Regions from separate parts of the Pedobacter riviphilus genome, predicted to be linked through region 3. Evidence: riboswitches for the same ligand, from Rfam matches in the RefSeq annotation. Region 3 holds a riboswitch; each other region holds the start of a gene.
The links. A riboswitch is a leader RNA that binds a small molecule or an ion and turns the genes downstream of it on or off. The one in region 3 is predicted to bind S-adenosylmethionine.
Positions count from the first base shown of each region.

Region 1: linked by a shared signal. The riboswitch ahead of H9N25_RS08010 (O-acetylhomoserine aminocarboxypropyltransferase/cysteine synthase family protein) and the one ahead of H9N25_RS01175 (cysteine desulfurase family protein) in region 3 are both predicted to bind S-adenosylmethionine.
Region 2: linked by a shared signal. The riboswitch ahead of H9N25_RS10200 (SusC/RagA family TonB-linked outer membrane protein) and the one ahead of H9N25_RS01175 (cysteine desulfurase family protein) in region 3 are both predicted to bind S-adenosylmethionine.
Region 4: linked by a shared signal. The riboswitch ahead of metH (methionine synthase) and the one ahead of H9N25_RS01175 (cysteine desulfurase family protein) in region 3 are both predicted to bind S-adenosylmethionine.

Region 1 covers NZ_CP061171.1:1,954,417-1,959,240, reverse strand. Annotated here, with positions in the region: gene H9N25_RS08020 (trans-sulfuration enzyme family protein) at 1-695, shown strand, start outside; gene H9N25_RS08015 (hypothetical protein) at 885-1,901, opposite strand; SAM riboswitch class I at 2,112-2,222, shown strand; gene H9N25_RS08010 (O-acetylhomoserine aminocarboxypropyltransferase/cysteine synthase family protein) at 2,490-3,821, shown strand; gene H9N25_RS08005 (homoserine O-acetyltransferase family protein) at 3,850-4,824, shown strand, end outside.
Region 2 covers NZ_CP061171.1:2,492,209-2,497,032, reverse strand. Annotated here, with positions in the region: gene H9N25_RS10210 (trypsin-like peptidase domain-containing protein) at 1-255, shown strand, start outside; gene H9N25_RS10205 (TlpA disulfide reductase family protein) at 1,096-2,367, opposite strand; SAM riboswitch class I at 2,506-2,612, shown strand; gene H9N25_RS10200 (SusC/RagA family TonB-linked outer membrane protein) at 2,931-4,824, shown strand, end outside.
Region 3 covers NZ_CP061171.1:281,726-286,549, reverse strand. Annotated here, with positions in the region: gene H9N25_RS01185 (SusC/RagA family TonB-linked outer membrane protein) at 1-53, opposite strand, end outside; gene H9N25_RS01180 (TlpA disulfide reductase family protein) at 459-1,586, opposite strand; gene H9N25_RS01175 (cysteine desulfurase family protein) at 1,625-2,779, opposite strand; SAM riboswitch class I at 2,829-2,926, opposite strand; gene H9N25_RS01170 (glycoside hydrolase family 35 protein) at 3,425-4,824, opposite strand, start outside.
Region 4 covers NZ_CP061171.1:5,403,967-5,408,790, reverse strand. Annotated here, with positions in the region: gene metH (methionine synthase) at 1-2,258, opposite strand, end outside; SAM riboswitch class I at 2,392-2,495, opposite strand; gene H9N25_RS22360 (Bax inhibitor-1/YccA family protein) at 2,609-3,364, opposite strand; gene H9N25_RS22355 (hypothetical protein) at 3,402-3,968, opposite strand; gene murQ (N-acetylmuramic acid 6-phosphate etherase) at 4,076-4,824, opposite strand, start outside.

The DNA.
Region 1 (4,824 bases), 1.7 Mb from region 3:
AAACCCCATCCAATCCGTTATTAAAGGTTACAGATATACAAGAGATTGCCAAAATAGCCAAAGCTAAAAACATCACTTTAGCCTGCGATAGTACCTTCGCCTCGCCTATTTTACAAAATCCGGTTTTATTAGGTGCTGATATTGTAATGCATAGCAGTACTAAATATCTTGGCGGTCATAGTGATGTGCTCGGCGGTATTTTAGTAACCGCTAAAAAAGATGAGTTATGGGAGAAAATCAAAAACATTCAGCAAACTGGTGGTGCGGTCCCTTCCCCTTTCGATTGTTTTCTCTTAACCAGAAGTATTAAAACGCTGGCTTATCGTATGAAAGGCCACTGTGAAAATGGAAAGCTTATCGCTGACTATTTAAACGGACACCCGAATGTTGAAGCTGTTTTTTATCCTGGATTGGAAAATCACCCACAACACGCAATTGCAAAGAAACAAATGAAAGATTTTGGTGGGATGATGTCGTTCTTAGTTAAAGGAGATGTTGAAGCTGCACATCAGGTGGTGAATAAGGTAAAGTTATTTGCGCAAGCGACGAGTTTAGGAGGTGTAGAGAGTTTAATTGAGCACCGCTATTCGGTGGAAGGCCCCGATAGCAAAACGCCAAAAAACTTACTCCGTATTTCTGTAGGCTTAGAGCATGTTGATGATATTATTGCCGATTTAGCACAGGCGCTGGGGTAAAATATAAAACCTATATGGACTTAAAGACCTTATAGGTTTCTAGTTATTACGAACCTTTGTTTCTAAACCCGATTGCAGCGATATCCTTTTTGGCTGTCATCCTGAGCGAAGTCGAAGGATAGCCAAAAAGATAAAGCGTAAAGCGGGACTGCAATACCCTAAGGATTACAGAACCCTAATTTCCAAAACTTATTTAGGATTACAAATCGTGGTTAATTTCAAGGAATAATTTGCCTCCAAGGGCTCATTAGTCTGCGCTAAACGTTGCGATCCAGTATTGGCTGGACAGGCAATATCTCCTGCTGCATCATAAACCAGCCTAGCTCCATTTGCCAATAATTCTTTTGGTACATATACCTGCACTTTGGTAATCGAATAACCAGAAGGAAAATAACGCACATAATAACCGTCAGGGTGTTTAGTCCAGATACCACTTGGCACATCGCTTCTTGGAGGAGCCATACCTGCTATAATGGCGTACTTTTCCATGTCGGCATAAGTATAATTTCCAGAAGCTACTAGTTGGCGAATATTATTTTCTGCTTCAAAAACGGCCCTCACGCCTGATGGTAACTGATCTTTAGCTTTTTCCATTACATCAAAAGGCAAAACACCTAAAGCACCTCCTTCTAATTGCGTAAGTTGTTTCGGTGTTAATAATTTTATCGCAGTAAGTTTAACCTGTCCATTGAAATCGGCAAATTTCGTTCTGGCGATAATGGTCCATAACAACGTCTGGATATCATGTTGTTCAACATCAGGATGTTTTTCTGCACTTTTAAGTATAGAAACCACAATTTCTTCTTTCGGCCCTAAAACTGGGGCAAACATATATCCATCTCCTTTTGATGGCGCAAAAGTTCCGGCTTTTAGGCAGTAGCTTTTATTGGTCATTTCGTAAAGCCCCTCGCAAAGCACGAAACCGCCTTCTGGATTTTTAGGCAGTAAATACAAGGGCTGGGCTTTTAAATTTAATGAATTAATAAAATCAGGCTGTTTTTCGCCTTCTCTATTTACATCTTCAAAATTAGTGGTAATGGCAGCAGGTTGCTTTAAAAACTTGTCTACGCCTAATGCTTTAGCACCCTGGGCCGTGCCAACTTTTAGTAATTTGTCCTTCAAACCACCAAACTGGGCGTTTGCATTACTTAAACACATTGCAGTTAGTAGCAGGCCTAAACCTAAAGCTTTTATATTTTTCATCATGATTAAATTTAGATAGGTAACACAAACTTAGAATTTTAAGCGTTAATTTTATATTAAAAGTTTTAGTTTGGTATATCGCTATAAAAATACATCACTCATTTTCAATGTCTTAGTGTAAATTCGAAATTTTATTTTGTCGATTAAAATTTAATTCAGACATTTGGAATATTATTTGGCGGAAAGCTAAATAAAAGTCAATCTTCACAGGTTGATTTATAAAGAAGTGGCGAGAGACTGGCTCGATGACCCACTGGCAACCCTCAGAAAGAGAAGGTGCCAATTCCTGACCGGATAACATGGTGTTATTTGGAGATATAAATTAGAACTGATGAAAACATTAAATCTTCAATCGCTGGGCGAACCCAAATCAAACCTTAAGAAGTTAGAACGAGCTTCTATTTCTATTACTTGTTGTGATATGCGCGCGATTGCTTGTATGTGCTGTTGCATACTGTAATTTAAAAATCTTCCTTTTTTGTTTCTTTCAAACTGGAAGGTCCCGAAAAATCGGGATACGCCTTGTTACATTTTACGATTGCCCAAAATCTTAATGCATTTACCCACTCAACAATTAAAAAAATAGATACTATGTCAACATCATATAAATTTGAAACTTTACAATTACACGCTGGCCAGGAAATAGATCCAACAACAGGTTCAAGGGCTGTTCCCATTTACCAAACCACTTCTTATGGTTTTAAAAACGCTGAGCATGGCGCAAATTTATTTGCCTTAAAAGAATTTGGCAATATCTACACCAGGATTATGAATCCTACCAACGATGTTTTCGAAAAACGTATAGCAGCCTTAGAAGGTGGTGTAGCTGCTTTGGCTGTTGCATCGGGGCAAGCTGCTCAATTTATAGCGTTAAATAACATATTGGAAGCTGGTGATAGCATTGTTTCTTCATCTCACATTTACGGTGGAACTTACAACCAATTTAAAGTAGCTTTTAAACGTTTGGGTATACATGTCGATTTTGCAAATCCAGATGTACCTGAAGAATTTGAAGCTAAAATTACCGATAAAACTAAAGCCATTTATCTCGAAACCATCGGAAATCCGGCGTTTAGCGTTCCAGATTTCGAAAAAATTGCCGCCATTGCAAAAAAATACGATCTCCCTTTAATAGTCGACAATACTTTTGGTGCAGGAGGTTATTTGTTTAAACCATTGGAACATGGTGCCAATATTGTTGTAGAATCTGCAACGAAATGGATCGGTGGCCATGGAACAAGCATTGGCGGAGTAATAGTTGACGGTGGAAATTACAACTGGGGCAATGGCAAATTTCCTCAGTTCTCTGAGCCTTCTGAAGGCTATCATGGTTTGGTTTTTAGTGATGTTTTTGGTATCGGTGGACCATTTGGAAACATCCAGTTTATCATCCGTGCCCGTGTAGAGGGATTAAGAGATCTTGGGCCTGCCCTATCGCCTTTCAATTCTTTTCTTTTATTACAAGGATTAGAAACATTATCGCTCCGCGTACAACGTCATGTAGATAATGCATTAGAATTGGCCACCTGGTTAGAAAACCATCCATTAGTTAAAGAAGTTCAGTACCCTGGCTTAGCCAGCAGTAAATACAATAACCTGGCTAAAAAATATTTAAGCAATGGTTTTGGCGCAGTTTTATCTTTCGAGTTAGCCGGAAGCAAAGAAAATGCAACACAGGTAATTGATAGCTTAAAACTGGTATCTCACCTGGCCAATGTGGGTGATGCAAAAACGCTGATCATTCAACCTTCGGCCACAACACACCAACAATTAAGCGAAACGGAACAATTAGCTGCAGGTGTAAAACCGAATGCTTTAAGGGTATCAGTAGGCATTGAGCATATTGATGATATTAAAGCCGATTTCGAACAGGCATTTGCAACAATTAATGCTTCAGTTCCAACAGAGAGTTTACAAGCCTAACCGTTAATATTCCGAATACAACAAAACAATGAGTACAGCATCAACATATCATTATAACAAACAGTTTAAATTAGAAAGCGGAAAAAAAATCCGTAACCTGCAAATTGCATATCAAACTTATGGCAAATTAAATGCAAATAAAGATAATGTGATTTGGGTTTGCCATGCACTTACTGCCAATGCTGATGTTTTTGAATGGTGGGAAGGTTTGTTCGGTGAAAATGCTTTATTCAATCCGGAAGAGCATTATGTTGTTTGTGCTAATGTTTTAGGCTCGCATTATGGTAGTACAAACCCATTAAGTACTAATCCGGTAACGGGCTTACCTTATTACCTTTCTTTTCCGCAGTTTACCATCCGCGATTTAGTATCGGCACACCAGTTATTGGCTGCGCATTTAGGTATTAATTATATTAAATTATTAATCGGAGGTTCTTTAGGCGGGCAACAAGCTGTTGAATGGAGTATTTCGGAACCGAATAAAATCGAAAACCTGATCTTGATTGCCACCAATGCAGCACATTCTCCTTGGGGAATTGCTTTTAACGAAAGTCAGCGTTTGGCCATTACTACCGATAGAACTTTTTATGCCAACCAACCAAACGGTGGCAGCAAAGGTTTAAAAACAGCCCGTAGCATTGCGCTATTAAGTTATAGAACCTACAGTGCTTACGGCAGTACGCAGGTAGAAAGTGTAAACGATAAGACCGACAATTTCAGATCGTCTTCTTATCAGAACTATCAGGGAGAAAAACTGATCAACCGCTTTAACGCTTACAGTTATTATTATTTAACCAAAGCAATGGACAGCCACAATGTAGGCCGTAACCGCAAAAGCATTGCCGATGCACTAAAACTAATTACGGCAAATACCTTGGTAATCGGGATAGAAAATGACGTTTTATTTCCTTTATCGGAACAAAAATATCTGGCCGATCATATCCCGGGAGCAGAATTTAGTGCTTTGCACTCAGATTATGGCCATGATGGATTTTTAATCGAA
Region 2 (4,824 bases), 2.2 Mb from region 3:
AAACTAGCGGGACGGGGTCAGTCGGTATCAAATCATCCGGCAGAGAAATTTGAAGGTGGAAAATCAGAACGAAGAGATGGGTTTAATGCTGTTTTTACACACGATGCAGCCATTAAAGCAAATGCCTGCGGATCGCCAGTTTTTGATTGGGAAGGTCATTTTTATGGGATTAACATCGCAAGGTTTAGCCGGACAACAACGGTGGTGATACCAAAGAAAACAATTATTAGTTTTGTATCGAAAGCTATTCAATAGCTTGGTGCTTTTGCCACGGAAGCAGTCAGTAAAGGTCAAACAAACAGCAATAACATTTACAAAAAGATAGGAGCGGAAAGAAGGACTGCCTAAAACTGAAGTGTGCTAAACCTGTTTTCCAAAAAGGAGACGGTATATGTTTTTGAAGCGCAGTGTCAGGGGCAATTATTAAAGTTTGTTCCCGTTCTTCGCTGTATCCTTTCGCTGCGCTTCAGGGATGCCGCTTCGCCCGGGGCTAAAAATACAGTTGCTACTAAGAACAAAATGTAAAACGCTATTTTGTTCCTTGTACAAACCTTTGTTAAATAAACCTTATTGCAGCGGCTATCCTTTTTGTTGCAGAGCCAAACAGGCAGCAATAACATTCGCAAAAAGATAGGAGCGGAAAGAAGGACTGCCCTAACCGAAGTACGCTAAACCTGCTTTCCAAAAAGGGAACGGTATATGTTTTTGAAGCGCAATGTCAGGGGCAATTATTAAAGTTTGTTCCCGTTCTCTGCTATATCCTTTCGCTGCGCTTCAGGGATGCCGCTTCGCCCGGGGCTAAAAACACAGTTACTACTAAGAACAAAATGTAAAACGCTATTTTTTATGTAATTACAGTCACAAAAAGATAGAAGCGAAAAGAAGGACTGCCCGAACTGAAGTGCGCTAAACCTGCTTTACAAAAACGATACATTATGCATTATTATTTATTATTTGGAGTGGCTTGCCTGTGCTACCATTTAATTTGCCACGGAAGCACGGAAATCACGGAAGTTCTATTGGTCGGTGTCTCACCGACCAACGCTTTATTTCGGTTGGTGAGACACCAACCGATAAGAAATGAGAGTGCTATGCTTATTTCTTCAGTAACGTATCAATCTCAGTATTAAATTCTTTAATAAATTCATCATAAAACTTACCTGTGGCCGGACCATTAAAACCAGTATGGATCTGGGCTACATTACCTTGTTTATCAATTATTATCGTGGTTGGGAACGATAAAAAAGAATCGAGTGCAGGCAACGATTCGGATACCACCTGTTTATCGGCAGTACCTGCAATAACCTGGTCGTAATCAATTCCAAAACGTTCGCGGAAACGTGTCATCACCTTTTTTGCATATTCAGGTTCGGTTGAGCGTTCGTAATGTAAAGCGATAATTTCTACACTGCGGTTTTTGTTCTTTTTGTACCACGGCGCCAAAAAGGTAGCTTCGTCAACACAGTTAGGGCACCAGCTTCCGGTGATGGTCAAAATCACCACTTTGTTTTTATACTTCTCATCTTTTAGCGAAATCTTTTTCCCGTTGATATCAGGAAAGCTAAAATCAAGTGTTTTATATCCTTTTTTAAGGTAGGTGAGTTTATAAGGATCAGGCAGGGCAGCATCTTTATTTTTGGTCCCGGTAAAAGACTGGCTTCCCCTTGTACCTAAAATTTCACCGGTTAATGAGCCATCTGACTGGAAAGTTCCTTTGTAATAGGCAGGAGAGGAGGAGCCAATAAAACTAGAAAGTTGAAACTCATTTCCTTCCACAACGCCCTCCAGATAGCGCGAATCGCCTGTTACGCGTAAAAAAGTACCCGTAAGTTTGTTTCCCGTTTGCTTAAATAAACCTACTGTTTTTTCTTCTTTACCATTTGGCGATTTAAAAACCACATCATAACTACCAGAATAGTCTGCTGTTGCTGGTTTATCTGCCGTTTTAAAACGATAATTTTTTCGTTCAGCAATAATTACCAAAGGTTGGCCAGTTTTATCTTGCTTTCTTAATGTACCAGATAAATGATCGCCATCTATTGCAAATGCGAGTTCGTTATCAAACTGATCCAGTTTTACGAAAAGTGAATCAGCAGTCTGTTTTACCAGACCACCTTCGAAACTTTCTTCGGCATTGCGGAAATATAATTTCTGTTGACCGCTTTTTTCATTGATCTCGAAATTAAAAGGAATTTCCAGACCTTCCTTTACTTTCGCTATGCCGCGCCAATTGCCGAGGGAAACAAAGGCTTTAGATTTTATTTTGTTGAGTTTTACTACCTGATTGGGTAAAGTATTATGTTCCTGGGCATAGATAAAAGTTGTTGATATGGCCAATACGGCTGCTAAAATGGATTTTAGTTTCATTGGGGATGTATATTTATCGACTAAATTAGTAGACAAAGATATGGATGTAATTGCCAAAGAAAAAATATTTCAATAAAAATCTATAAAAACTATAGGATAAATGGAATTAATTATACCTTTGCCCCAGTTATTTTAAAATACTTATCAAGAAAGGCGGAGGGAATGGCCCTGTGAAGCCTTAGCAACCATCTAATTTTTAGAAATGGTGCTAATTCCATCTCAGATGAATCTGGGGTAGTTAAGTCAGTTGTTTGCGTTATCCTTATAAGAATATATGGAGCACTTCTGATTTATGGGGTGCTTTTTTTTTGCCCTGATGCACGCTTGAAAAGTAAATACGGTTTAAAGAAAATTATTCAGATGAAAAAAACAGACAAGCTAAAAGCTATTGATGCAAACCTTAGTGCATACTTCCGAATGCGCATGCCCTGTTAAAATCGCTCCATTTAACAGGCTTTTTTGATCTAACCATTCCTTTGTTTTCTTATAAAACACGGTTATTAACCGTTAGGAATTGTTTTGCCCAAAATTATTATCCCTTATTAACTAATTAACTACACAATATGCTTAAAAATTTAAAATCAATAGCGCTTATCTTTTTGCTCCTCATAGCACAAAAGCTTTCCGCTCAAGATGTCACGGTTACCGGAACGGTAAAGTCGGCAGATGGTGAAACACTCCCAGGTGTTTCCATATTAATAAAAGAAACCAAACAAACCACCATTTCTGATGCAAAAGGAGCTTTCTCTATTAGTGCACCAGATAAGGGCACCTTGGTATTTTCTTATATCGGTTTTAAGAGTCAGGAAATACAAATCAATAAAAATGCAGGCCCAGTTTCGGTCATTCTTCAATCAAGCGATAATGCGTTGGATGAGGTAGTGGTTACGGCATTGGGTATTTCGCGACAGAAAAAATCGCTAGGTTATGCTGTTCAGGAATTAAAAGGACAGGATTTGGCTGAAGCTAAAGAATCCAACCTGGTAAATGCACTGGCCGGAAAAATAGCTGGTGTACGGGTAACCAACAGCCAGGGGAGTATGGGGTCATCACGAGTGGTTATTAGGGGAGAAACTTCCATTGCAGGAAATAACCAGCCATTATTTGTAGTTGATGGGATTCCGGTAGATAACTCTCAGTTAAATTCGGCTGGGGCAAGAGATTATGCCAATACCATTTCAGATATCAATCCGGAAGATATAGAATCGGTGAGTGTGTTGAAAGGACCAAATGCCGCGGCGCTATATGGCTCGAGGGCTGCAGCAGGCGTTATACTCATTAAAACCAAAACGGGTAAATCGAAAAAAGGATTAGGCATTGCCATCAATTCGAATGCTGTTTTAGAAACTTTACTCACCCTGCCTGTTTATCAAAATGCTTTCGGTCAGGGATCTGAAGGCAAGTTTAGTTACGTAGACGGTGCAGGTAAAGGCATTAACGATGGCGTAGATGAAAGCTGGGGACCTAAATTGGATGGTAGACTAATTCCACAATTTTTTTCGAAGGGAGTAGCCGTTCCTTTTGTGGCACATCCCGATAATGTGCGCGATTTCTTTCAAACAGGATATTCATTGAACAATGGGGTATCGGTTGCAGATGCCGGTGAAAAATATGATTACCGGATATCATATAATAACCTAAAACAGGTGGGGATCGTACCTAACTCTGGTCAGGGCAAAAATTCGTTTGTGCTCAATACATCATTAAAAATAACACCGAAGTTAACCTTAACTGCCAATGCAAATTATAGCAAACTTAACTCTGATAATTTACCTGGAACAGGCGGTTCGAGATCAACCAGTACGATGTTGCAGTTTACCTGGTTCGGCCGCCAGGTTGATATTAACCAATTGAAAAACTATTTGGACGAAAATGGAAAAACGTTTAACTGGAACAACAGCTATTACAGCAATCCTTATTGGGTAGCATACGAAAATACAGTATCGCAAAACCGTAGCCGGATTATTGGAAGTTTAGCCCTTAACTATAAGATTATTGATGGACTTGATTTCAATTTCAGATCAGGGACCGATTATTACAACGATAGACGTAAAGTGAGGATTGCCTATGGTACCAATGGAACGCCTTTCGGCTCTTATACTGAGAGTGCCTTTACCGTAAGTGAAAATAATACAGACGCGACATTAAACTTTAACAAACAGTTGAATGATGATTTTAGCCTCGAATTGTTAGGTGGTGGGAACATACGCAGGCAATATATTGAGCAGAACGATCAAAGTGCACCTAAACTGGCCATCGCCGGACTTTATACCCTTAAAAACTCTCGTGATCCGCTAATTTCATCAAATAATTTATCAAGATTAAAATCTTACAGTGTTTATGCCTCTGGACAGATTGGCTTCAGAAATTACCTTTTTGCCAACATTACGGCCCGTAACGATTGGTCATCTACCTTGCCCGCACAGAACAGGTCTTATTTTTACCCATCATTTAACG
Region 3 (4,824 bases):
GGAAAGGCTACGACAAGGCATAGTATAATAAGCGAAAGTAATTTTCGTTTCATTTCATTTATAGAAGGTTAACAATGATTAGGGGTGCCAAAAGGCATTATATTTTATTCTCCAAAGCCGATATTAACCCCCTGTTGTTAAACCTTTAATATTAAAGCTGTGTCAAAAAAAATGTGTGGGCGTAAATGTGTATTTAGCATATATTTCTAATAGCTTAGAATGTATTTTTGCTAATAAGTTGTAGAAACAACTAAACAGTTAGGATATTTTCATTATATTCGATTTTAAGTGGTTAAATATTAATTCAGCATTAGTTGTCACATACCGTGATAAATCACTTATTCAGGGGCGGCCTCAATCGCCCCTGTTTTTCTATCCGGTAAACTTTTAAACCCTTTGCACAAAAGCTGGTTTTATCATTTTCGATTCTGGTTTTTATAGATTTTAATTAAAATAGATTATTTGGTTTTAGCGTCAAGTAACGAAGCTAATTTTTCTTTTAAAGCCTCGCCACGAAGTCCTTTTGCAACAATTTTTCCGTTTGGATCGATAAGGAAATTTGCCGGAATAGAACGGATGCCATATTGTTTAGCTACAGCATTATCCCAGAATTTCAAATCAGAAACATGCGTCCAGGTTAACTGATCATCAGCAATGGCTTTCAACCAGGCCTCTTTTTTACCAGGCCGATCTAAAGAAACCCCTAAAACGGTAAAGCCTTTATCTTTATATTGGTTATAGGCAGCCACAACGTTCGGATTCTCTTGTCTGCAAGGGCCACACCACGATGCCCAGAAATCAACCAGAACATATTTACCTTTAAAATCAGATAGCTTTACAGGCTTGTCGTTCACATCATTTTGTGTAAAATCTAAAGCCTGAACGCCTATTTTAGTGTTCTTTATCGCATCAAAATAAGTTGAAATATCTTTGCCCGATTTGCTGTCTTTAAGACTCTGACTCAATGCAGCATAAGCCTTTTCGGCCTCAGGTTGGGCAGATTCGCTGGTTGCAATCTGGGAGATGGCTGATAAGCTAACATAAGACTGCGGATTGGAACGGGCAAAATCGATATAAATGGGCTCCAACTCTTTACTTGCAGCTTCGTAGCGCTTATAAATAGCCTCAGTTAAGGCTTCGTCTTTCTTTTGTTCGGCGGTTAATTTGCCAAATTCGCCATTTATTGCAGCCAGTTTATCCTGAACTGGTTTGGTTAAAGCCTTAAGTTTTTCATTATCTGCATTTACTTTCGACCCGCTGATCGATGCATTTTTTAAAGAATCGGCAGATACCAGCTGAATATTGGCAGCTTCAAGGTAAATGGACAAGAAATCGCGTTTTCCATTCTTTTCAGCGGGCTTTTTATATACCGAAGCCCTTAGCGGATCGGCGATCTCACCTTTAAAAGCAAAAGTGCCGTTTTTTAATTCAGTGGAGTCTAAAATCGATTTACCATCTTTCGAATAGCTCAAGTAAATTTTCTCATTCCCCTTATCATTTTTTAGGGTTCCGTTTAACGAGAATGGTTTTTGTGCCAGTGCAGCTAGTGGTAGTACAGCAACTGCAACGAGTAGTGTTTTTTTCATTTCAGATTAATTTATTGATGTATGATTAGGAATTATTTTTAAGCGTAAAGGAGGTTTGATTGTTCCTGACGATTGCGGTAAAGGCTGTTCAACAGTGCAACCACTTCATCGATTTCGGCCTGGGTATTAAACCTGCTGAAAGAAAACCTGATTGTTTCTTCATTTTTACCAGTTCCCAATGCTTCAATAACATGCGATGAATGATTGGAAGAACAGGCGCTTCCTCCCGAAACAAATATGCCTGCCCTGTCTAAAGTTTGTAACAAATCTGCACCATTGGGCAATGCGGGTAATGAAACACTTAATACCGTAGATAAGCTTTTATCAGGATGATCTGAATAACCGTTAAAGTTTATTTCAGAAAGGCTTGTAAGCCCGTTAAGCAATCTTTTTTTAAGTGAATGGATATGTGTTTCGTAAAGGTTTTGGTTATCATAGGCATGCTGAAGTGCCGCTGCCATCCCTACAATACCTGCTACGTTCTCGGTACCTGCCCGCTTTCCCGATTCCTGCCCTCCTCCCTTAATAAAAGCACGCAGATTAGCCGGTTCTTTTGCATATAGAAAACCAACACCTTTCGGCCCATGAAACTTATGCGCCGAGCCCACCAGAAAATCGGGCGCCAGCTGGCGGGTGTTAATATCGATATGGCCAATGGTTTGCACCGTATCTGAATGGAATATCGCACCATGATGCTCAGCAAGATCGGCAATTTCCAAAATGGGATTTAAATTTCCTATTTCATTGTTACCGTGCATTAAGGATATTAGTGCCGGTTCTTCATTTTCGAGCAAAGTATCCAGCTCAGCGAGCGATAATTTGCCTTTGCTATCGTTTTCCAGATATACCAATCTGATTACACCACTGTCTGCCAAAGCTTTAAGTGTATTTAAAACAGCATAATGCTCTAATCTGGAAGTAATAACAACCCGGATATTATGGTTATAAACTGCTGAAAGTAAAGCTGTATTATCGCCTTCGGTTCCGCCAGAAGTAAAGAAAATATTTCCTGGTTCTGTATATAAAGTATCCGCAATAATTTCTCTCGATCGCTCTACGGCTTCTCTGGCATACCTGCCTAAAGCGTGTGCCGAAGACGGGTTTGCAAATGACTCAAAAATAAAGGGCTTCATGGCTGTAAAAACCTCACTGGCAAGTGGGGTGGTCGCTGCATTATCTAAATAAATACTCATCTTTCAATTTTAAATCATCACTGCTTATTCAGATTTCCGGAGAAAGTTATTCTTATCTTTCCCTTACGGGAAGGATTTAGCACCTTATTTGGCAACAGGTTGCTAAGACATCACAGGGCCTTTTCCCTCCGTCTTTCTGGATAAGTCAAAAATATATTAACGGCACAAATGTATATAATTTCTATGGATATTATAGTCTTTAATTTGATTTTTTTGTGCTAAGCCAATATTATGTATATAATTACAGCGTTGTGACATTAATAGACAAGATTTGAACTCTGCAATCACTGTTTTTCAAAACAGTTGATGAAAAACATTACCTTAGAACCGAACACATTAAAACACTGCCAGATTTTATCTAACCATTGTTTTAAGCTGTAAAAAAGTTTGACTGAACCGAAAAACATTTACTAGAAAAAAGTCAGCTGAGTAATGTAATACTGCATTATTTCCTTTTAACGGAATTTAGATATTGTTTCGTTTTAGACCCGATAATTTATTAAGCCACAGCTATAATAATTGTTACAGCGCATAGTGATCTACACTGCCTCCCATTAAGGCAGTGTAATCCAACTTCATAAAAATCACCCAAAACGATGGAATAACTTCTTAAAGGAATGATCGAAGATCATCTAGGTTAATACTTTAAGGCTTCAGTAATTCTAATACAGGTACTTCTACAGATTTAATTACTTTGTGTAGCGTGTCATTATTCTGCTCGAAAATTACAATTTCATTCTTACCCTTTTTTAGCCAACAACCTGGTAGGTACAGCGTTTGTTGGGGACCAACGCTCCAGTAACGTCCTATATTTATTCCGTTAATAAACACGATACCTTTACCCCAATCACGCATATCAAGAAAAGTATCACCAGTTTTTGTTAGAGAAAAACTTCCTTCGTAAAAAGCTGGTCTTCCAACTGTTGCCGTATTTTTTGCCAAGGCTAAATTAGGCACAACCTCCATAGGCAACTTATACATATTCCAGTTTCCGCTAATAGTTTGTCCATTAATAATTACCGGAGAAATGATACCTTTTGTACTGTTAATGATTTTTGCCCCGTAGTTAATACGCCCCATATTTTCAACTACAATATCTAAAACGGCATTAAAAGGAATGTCAATATCACAATCATATTTTTTATAATAGCTGTTTAATTCAGCAACCTTAGTTCCGTTGACATACACAATGGCATAATCACGCAAACCAGCCAACTCTAGTTTACCACTAATAGGCTGATTAAATTTTTTGCTGTACCAAATGTAGCCATGTCCTTGATTTAAAGCTTCAAAAGTTAAAGGATTATCGTCATTTACTGGTGTAATTTTACTTTTAATATCTTCCAAATCAACTGCTTTTGTTAAAATAATATCCGGAATAGCAATTAAAGGAATTTTTGCCGGAACAGCTGGAGTTTCTGGCTTCTTCAGCAAATCTCTTAAAGCATTGTACTTTTCGGTAGCCCAACCAGCCTCACTAATTGGCGCATCATAATCATAACTGGTTAAATCTGGCTGAATATCATGTTTGTTATCATAATTTGCGCCTGATGTAAAACCGAAATTTGTACCTCCATGTACCATATAATAATTAAAAGATACGCCACCATCTAAATATTTTTGCGTTTGCTTAACCACTGCTTGCGTAGAAACTTTAGGAAAAGGCTCTGCCCAATGGGCTAACCAGCCAGGATAAAATTCTGCTACCATATAAGGTCCTTTACCACCATTGTATTTATTCACCAATTCCTTAAGCTTGGTTACATCATCTTCACCATTTGCAGTTGGTAAAGCTCCTGGTAATGCGCCCCCCTCAAAAAGCCAACTTCCGTCTGAAGTAAAAAATGGCACATTAAAGCCAATATCTTTTAACTGTTGAAATACAGCTGCGCTATACCTTTTATGATCTTCTAACGGAACATCCTTACGTTGAGCCACATAAGACCCAAATTCATTTTCGCCCTGCACCATTATGATTGGACCTCCATTGGTTATTAAAAGATTTTTAAGCTGTCCGTACAGTGCAGTAAAATAAGCTTTTGTTG
Region 4 (4,824 bases), 700 kb from region 3:
TTAACAGTGGCCATTAATACTTTTCCTGCGGAAGAGTTTTGATCCTGATCGGGATTATCCAGTTTCTCCTGTTCTATAAATGGCAATAAATAGGCTACGGCTTTTTTCATTACCCTTGCCGATTTAACCACCTGGGGCAAGAACATTTTTCCGGCACCGAATAAATCACCCACAATATTCATCCCGTCCATCAACGGCCCCTCGATTACCTGAATCGGGCGGGCATATTTTTGTCTGGCCTCCTCTACATCATCATCCAGGTATTCTACAATTCCTTTAACTAAAGAATGAGATAATCTCTCTTCAACAGAACCTTTTCTCCACTCTTCATCTTTAACCACCTCTTTACCTTTCGATTTTACAGTATCAGCATATTCTACTAAACGCTCTGTTGCATCTTCCCTTCGGTTTAAGAGTACATCTTCTACCCTTTCTAACAACTCGGGTGGAATTTCCTGGTAAACCTCCAACATCCCTGCATTTACAATTCCCATATCTAAACCAGCCTGAATGGCATGGTAAAGAAATGCCGAGTGCATGGCTTCTCGCACTACATTATTCCCCCTAAAAGAGAACGAAATGTTAGAAACCCCTCCACTCACTTTAGCATGAGGCAGGTTTTCTTTAATCCAACGGGTGGCATTTATAAAATCGACTGCATAATTATTATGCTCTTCCAATCCTGTTGCAACGGTTAAGATATTCGGATCGAAAATAATATCCTCTGCCGGGAAACCAATTTCATTCACCAGGATATCGTAACTTCTTTTGCAAATTTCCTTTCTACGCTCATAATTATCGGCCTGTCCCTGCTCATCAAAAGCCATTACTACTACCGCAGCACCATATTGCATAATTTTGCGGGCGCTTTCGCGGAATTTCTCCTCCCCTTCCTTTAAGGAGATGGAGTTTACAATCCCTTTTCCCTGCAAACATTTTAAGCCATTTTCAATAACCGACCATTTGGATGAATCGACCATGATGGGCAATTTAGCAATATCAGGTTCAGAGGCAATGAGATTTAAGAATTTGGTCATTGCCGCTTCCGAATCCAACATCCCTTCGTCCATGTTCACATCGATTACCTGCGCACCGCCCTCAACCTGTTGTAAGGCAACAGCCAATGCAGCCTCATAATCGCCACCTAAGATCAGTTTAGAGAATTTAGGGGATCCGGTAATATTTGTTCTTTCACCAATATTGACGAAAATGCTTTCTGGAGTGATGGTTACCGGTTCCAATCCGCTTAAACGCATGTAAGGCTCAAGCACTGGTACTTTCCTCGGCTCGGCTTTCCTCGCATTTTTAGCAATACAACCAATATGCTCTGGCGTGGTACCACAGCATCCACCCACAATGTTCACAAAACCTGATGCAATAAAATCGTCTACCAAATGTGCCGTTTCATGCGGTTGCTCATCGTAAGCTCCAAACTCATTTGGCAAACCAGCATTTGGATAGGCCGAAACATAACAACCTGCTTTTGCGGCAAGCTCCTCAATATGCGGACGCATTTCTTTAGCTCCCAAAGCACAGTTAAAACCAATACTTAATGGTTTAGCATGCATTACAGAGTTCAAAAAAGCTTCGGCTGTTTGGCCTGAAAGCGTTCTTCCAGAGGCATCTGTAATGGTACCAGAAATCATGATCTCCAGTTTACGGCCAATTACCTCTTCATATTTTTTAATGGCCACAATAGCCACTTTAGCATTTAACGTATCGAAAATGGTTTCGATTAATAATACATCAGAACCACCATCTACCAAACCACGTACCTGTTCGTAATAAGCAGCTTCCAGTTCATCAAAATAAACCGCCCTAAAACCAGGGTCGTTTACATTTGGCGACATGGAAAGGGTACGGTTGGTTGGGCCAATAGCACCGGCCACAAAGCATTTACGATCTGGATTTGCAGCCATAAATTCGTTTACAGCTTCTTTTGCCACACGTGCACCTTCAAAACTCATCTCGTAAGAAAGGTCTTCCATCTGGTAATCGGCCATGGAAATGCGCTGTGTACTGAACGTATTAGTTTCGATGATATCGGCACCAGCCGCCAGGTACTCCAGGTGTATTGTTTTAATAATATCCGGACGTGTGATGTTGAGCAAATCGTTATTGCCTTTTACATCACAGGGATGGTTTTTAAATCGTTCCCCTCTAAAATCTTCTTCGGTTAGGGTATATCGCTGAATCATGGTACCCATTGCACCATCAATCACCAAAATACGTTTTTCTAATTCTTCTCTTATGCTCATTCTTGTTGTAAGATTTGAGATATGAGACGTTAGATATGAGCATGGATAAGACGCAATGTCTCAAATCTCAAATCTATAGTCTCAAGTCTCTAAAAGGCTTATTTAAAAAGTTGGTACGTGAATCGTAATCCTAAACTTATCTGTTTCCGCTATTTGCAGAATAGAATTTAGCACCTTGTAGGTTACAGGTTGCTAAGACTTCGTTGGGTCTAATCCCTCCGTCTTTCTTAATAAGCATACAAAAATGCAACAAAGCAACATCAATTCCAAAATTTATCGCATTGCTACCAAATAAAATTACAAAGGCCACGCAAAACTGCGCGGCCTTAAGAATATTGTTCTGTTAATGATTACTTTCTGCTTCCGAAAATACGAAGTAAGAAAAGGAAGATATTTAAGAAATCTAAGTATAGAGATAGTGCAGCTACAATAGCCATTTTTTTAGATTCAATCTGAAGAACCTGTTCGCCGCTAGCTTCTATCCCTTCGCCAATTCTTTTAATTTTTTGCACATCATAAGCCGTTAATGCCGTAAATATGGCGATACCAATAAATGCCATAAACAAACTGAACTGTTCGCTTTGAATAAACATATTAATTACGCTGGCAATCACTAAGCCAATTACCCCAACCATTAAAATCGGCCCAAATTTACTTAGGTCGATATTGGTTGTATAGCCCATAAATGCCATAATTCCAAATATTCCGGCAGCTCCTGCAAAACAGCTCACTACTGAACCTGAAGTATAAGTTAACAAGATAAAACTTAAACTAACTCCAGTTAACACTGAATAAAGTACAAAAACGCCAATTAACGCCGGCAATGATAATCTACTTAATCCGAATCCCATTAATAAAACCAGTCCAAGCGGTGCAAACATGGCTACATAACCAAAAATTGACATGCTCACTTTACCAGTTGTTGGATTAATATTTAAAAGGTATTGCATTAACTGCTCATTGGTACCAAATAAATAGGCAGCTACTGTTGATAAACTCAATGCCACGAACATCCATAAGAAAACGTTTGCAAAGAATTTTTTAGAAACAGATTTTTCCTGTACAAAAACACTGTTGTCTTGATATTGATAATTTTGTTGTTCCATTTTAAATTTGTGTATTTAACTATATAAAAATAAATATTTAGTTTAATCTTTTTGTCAGCAGTTCTTCAACTTTTTTAAAGAACTGTAGTGGTTTTAGTGTGCGCCATGGCAGATTGTCAAATGCACCACCAAAGTTAATGTAATAATCGATGTTATTATCGCGAAACTCGGTGATTACGTGTTCCTGAAAATTTACCCCAACAATCCAGCCATCTTCTACTTCCTGAAACCACTCTTCATAATAACTGTCATCAGAGGCATGAAAATTCAGCACATTTTCACCGATCAGGATAAATTTATTAATGCCTTCGTCCATCATCAGCTCTAAAATATCGCGTTTCAGCAGCATAATATCGTTATTAATGGCATCGTTCCATTCCCCTATAAACTCTATAATGGCATAACTGCGGTCATAATCAACGTACAACACCTTCATGTACAGGGTATTCGAGCCGAACTCATCCCATTGTGGGTGCAGTAAAAAGTTATAAATCTGCTTATCGAAGTAAAGTTCCGAATATTCGGTATTGTAAAATGGCGAACGCTCATCTTCTGCCGAAATATAATCATCTCTCCACTGATAATAAGGCTCAATTTCGTGCATGCTTCTTTTTAATTATTGAATGGGTGAGTTTTGAATGAGTGAATGTTTGATACTGCTGCTGAGATCAATCATCCTCTAATTCTATCACTCAAGCATTCTCTCATTTTTTAATGTCCGGCTTCAACTGCTTTACGCACACTTCCATAACGGGTTAATAACTCTGCTGCTGCTTCATATCCTATATTCAGTTCATCGGCAACCATTTGTGTACCACGATCTACCAGCTTATGATTGGTTAACTGCATATCGACCATTTTATTGCCAACTACACGCCCCAACTGAACCATAACAGTAGTGCTTAACATGTTTAATACCATCTTTTGCGCCGTACCCGATTTCATCCGGGTAGAACCGGTAACAAACTCAGGCCCAACTACTACTTCAACCGGAAAATCAGATTCGGCAGCTATTGGCCCACCGGTATTGCAAACAATGCAGCCAGTTAAAATGCCATGCTTGCGTGCCGTGTTTAAACCACCGATGACGTACGGGGTAGTACCCGATGCTGCCAGGCCAACTAAACAATCTTTTTCATTAATCTCAAATTCCTGAAGATCTTTCCAGGCTTGTTCAGCATCATCTTCAGCAAATTCTACCGCTCTTCTAATGGCTGTATCGCCGCCAGCAATAATTCCTACAACCCAATCAAAAGGAACACCGTAAGTAGGCGGGCATTCTGAAGCATCTACTACACCTAAACGGCCACTTGTACCTGCACCTATATAAAAGAGACGGCCACCTTTTTTCATCCGTCCAGCCACTGCCGACGTTAATTTTTCAATCTGAGGCAAACATTTTTCAACTGCAAATGCTACAGTTTTATCTTCGTTATTAATGCCCTGCAAAACTTCTAATA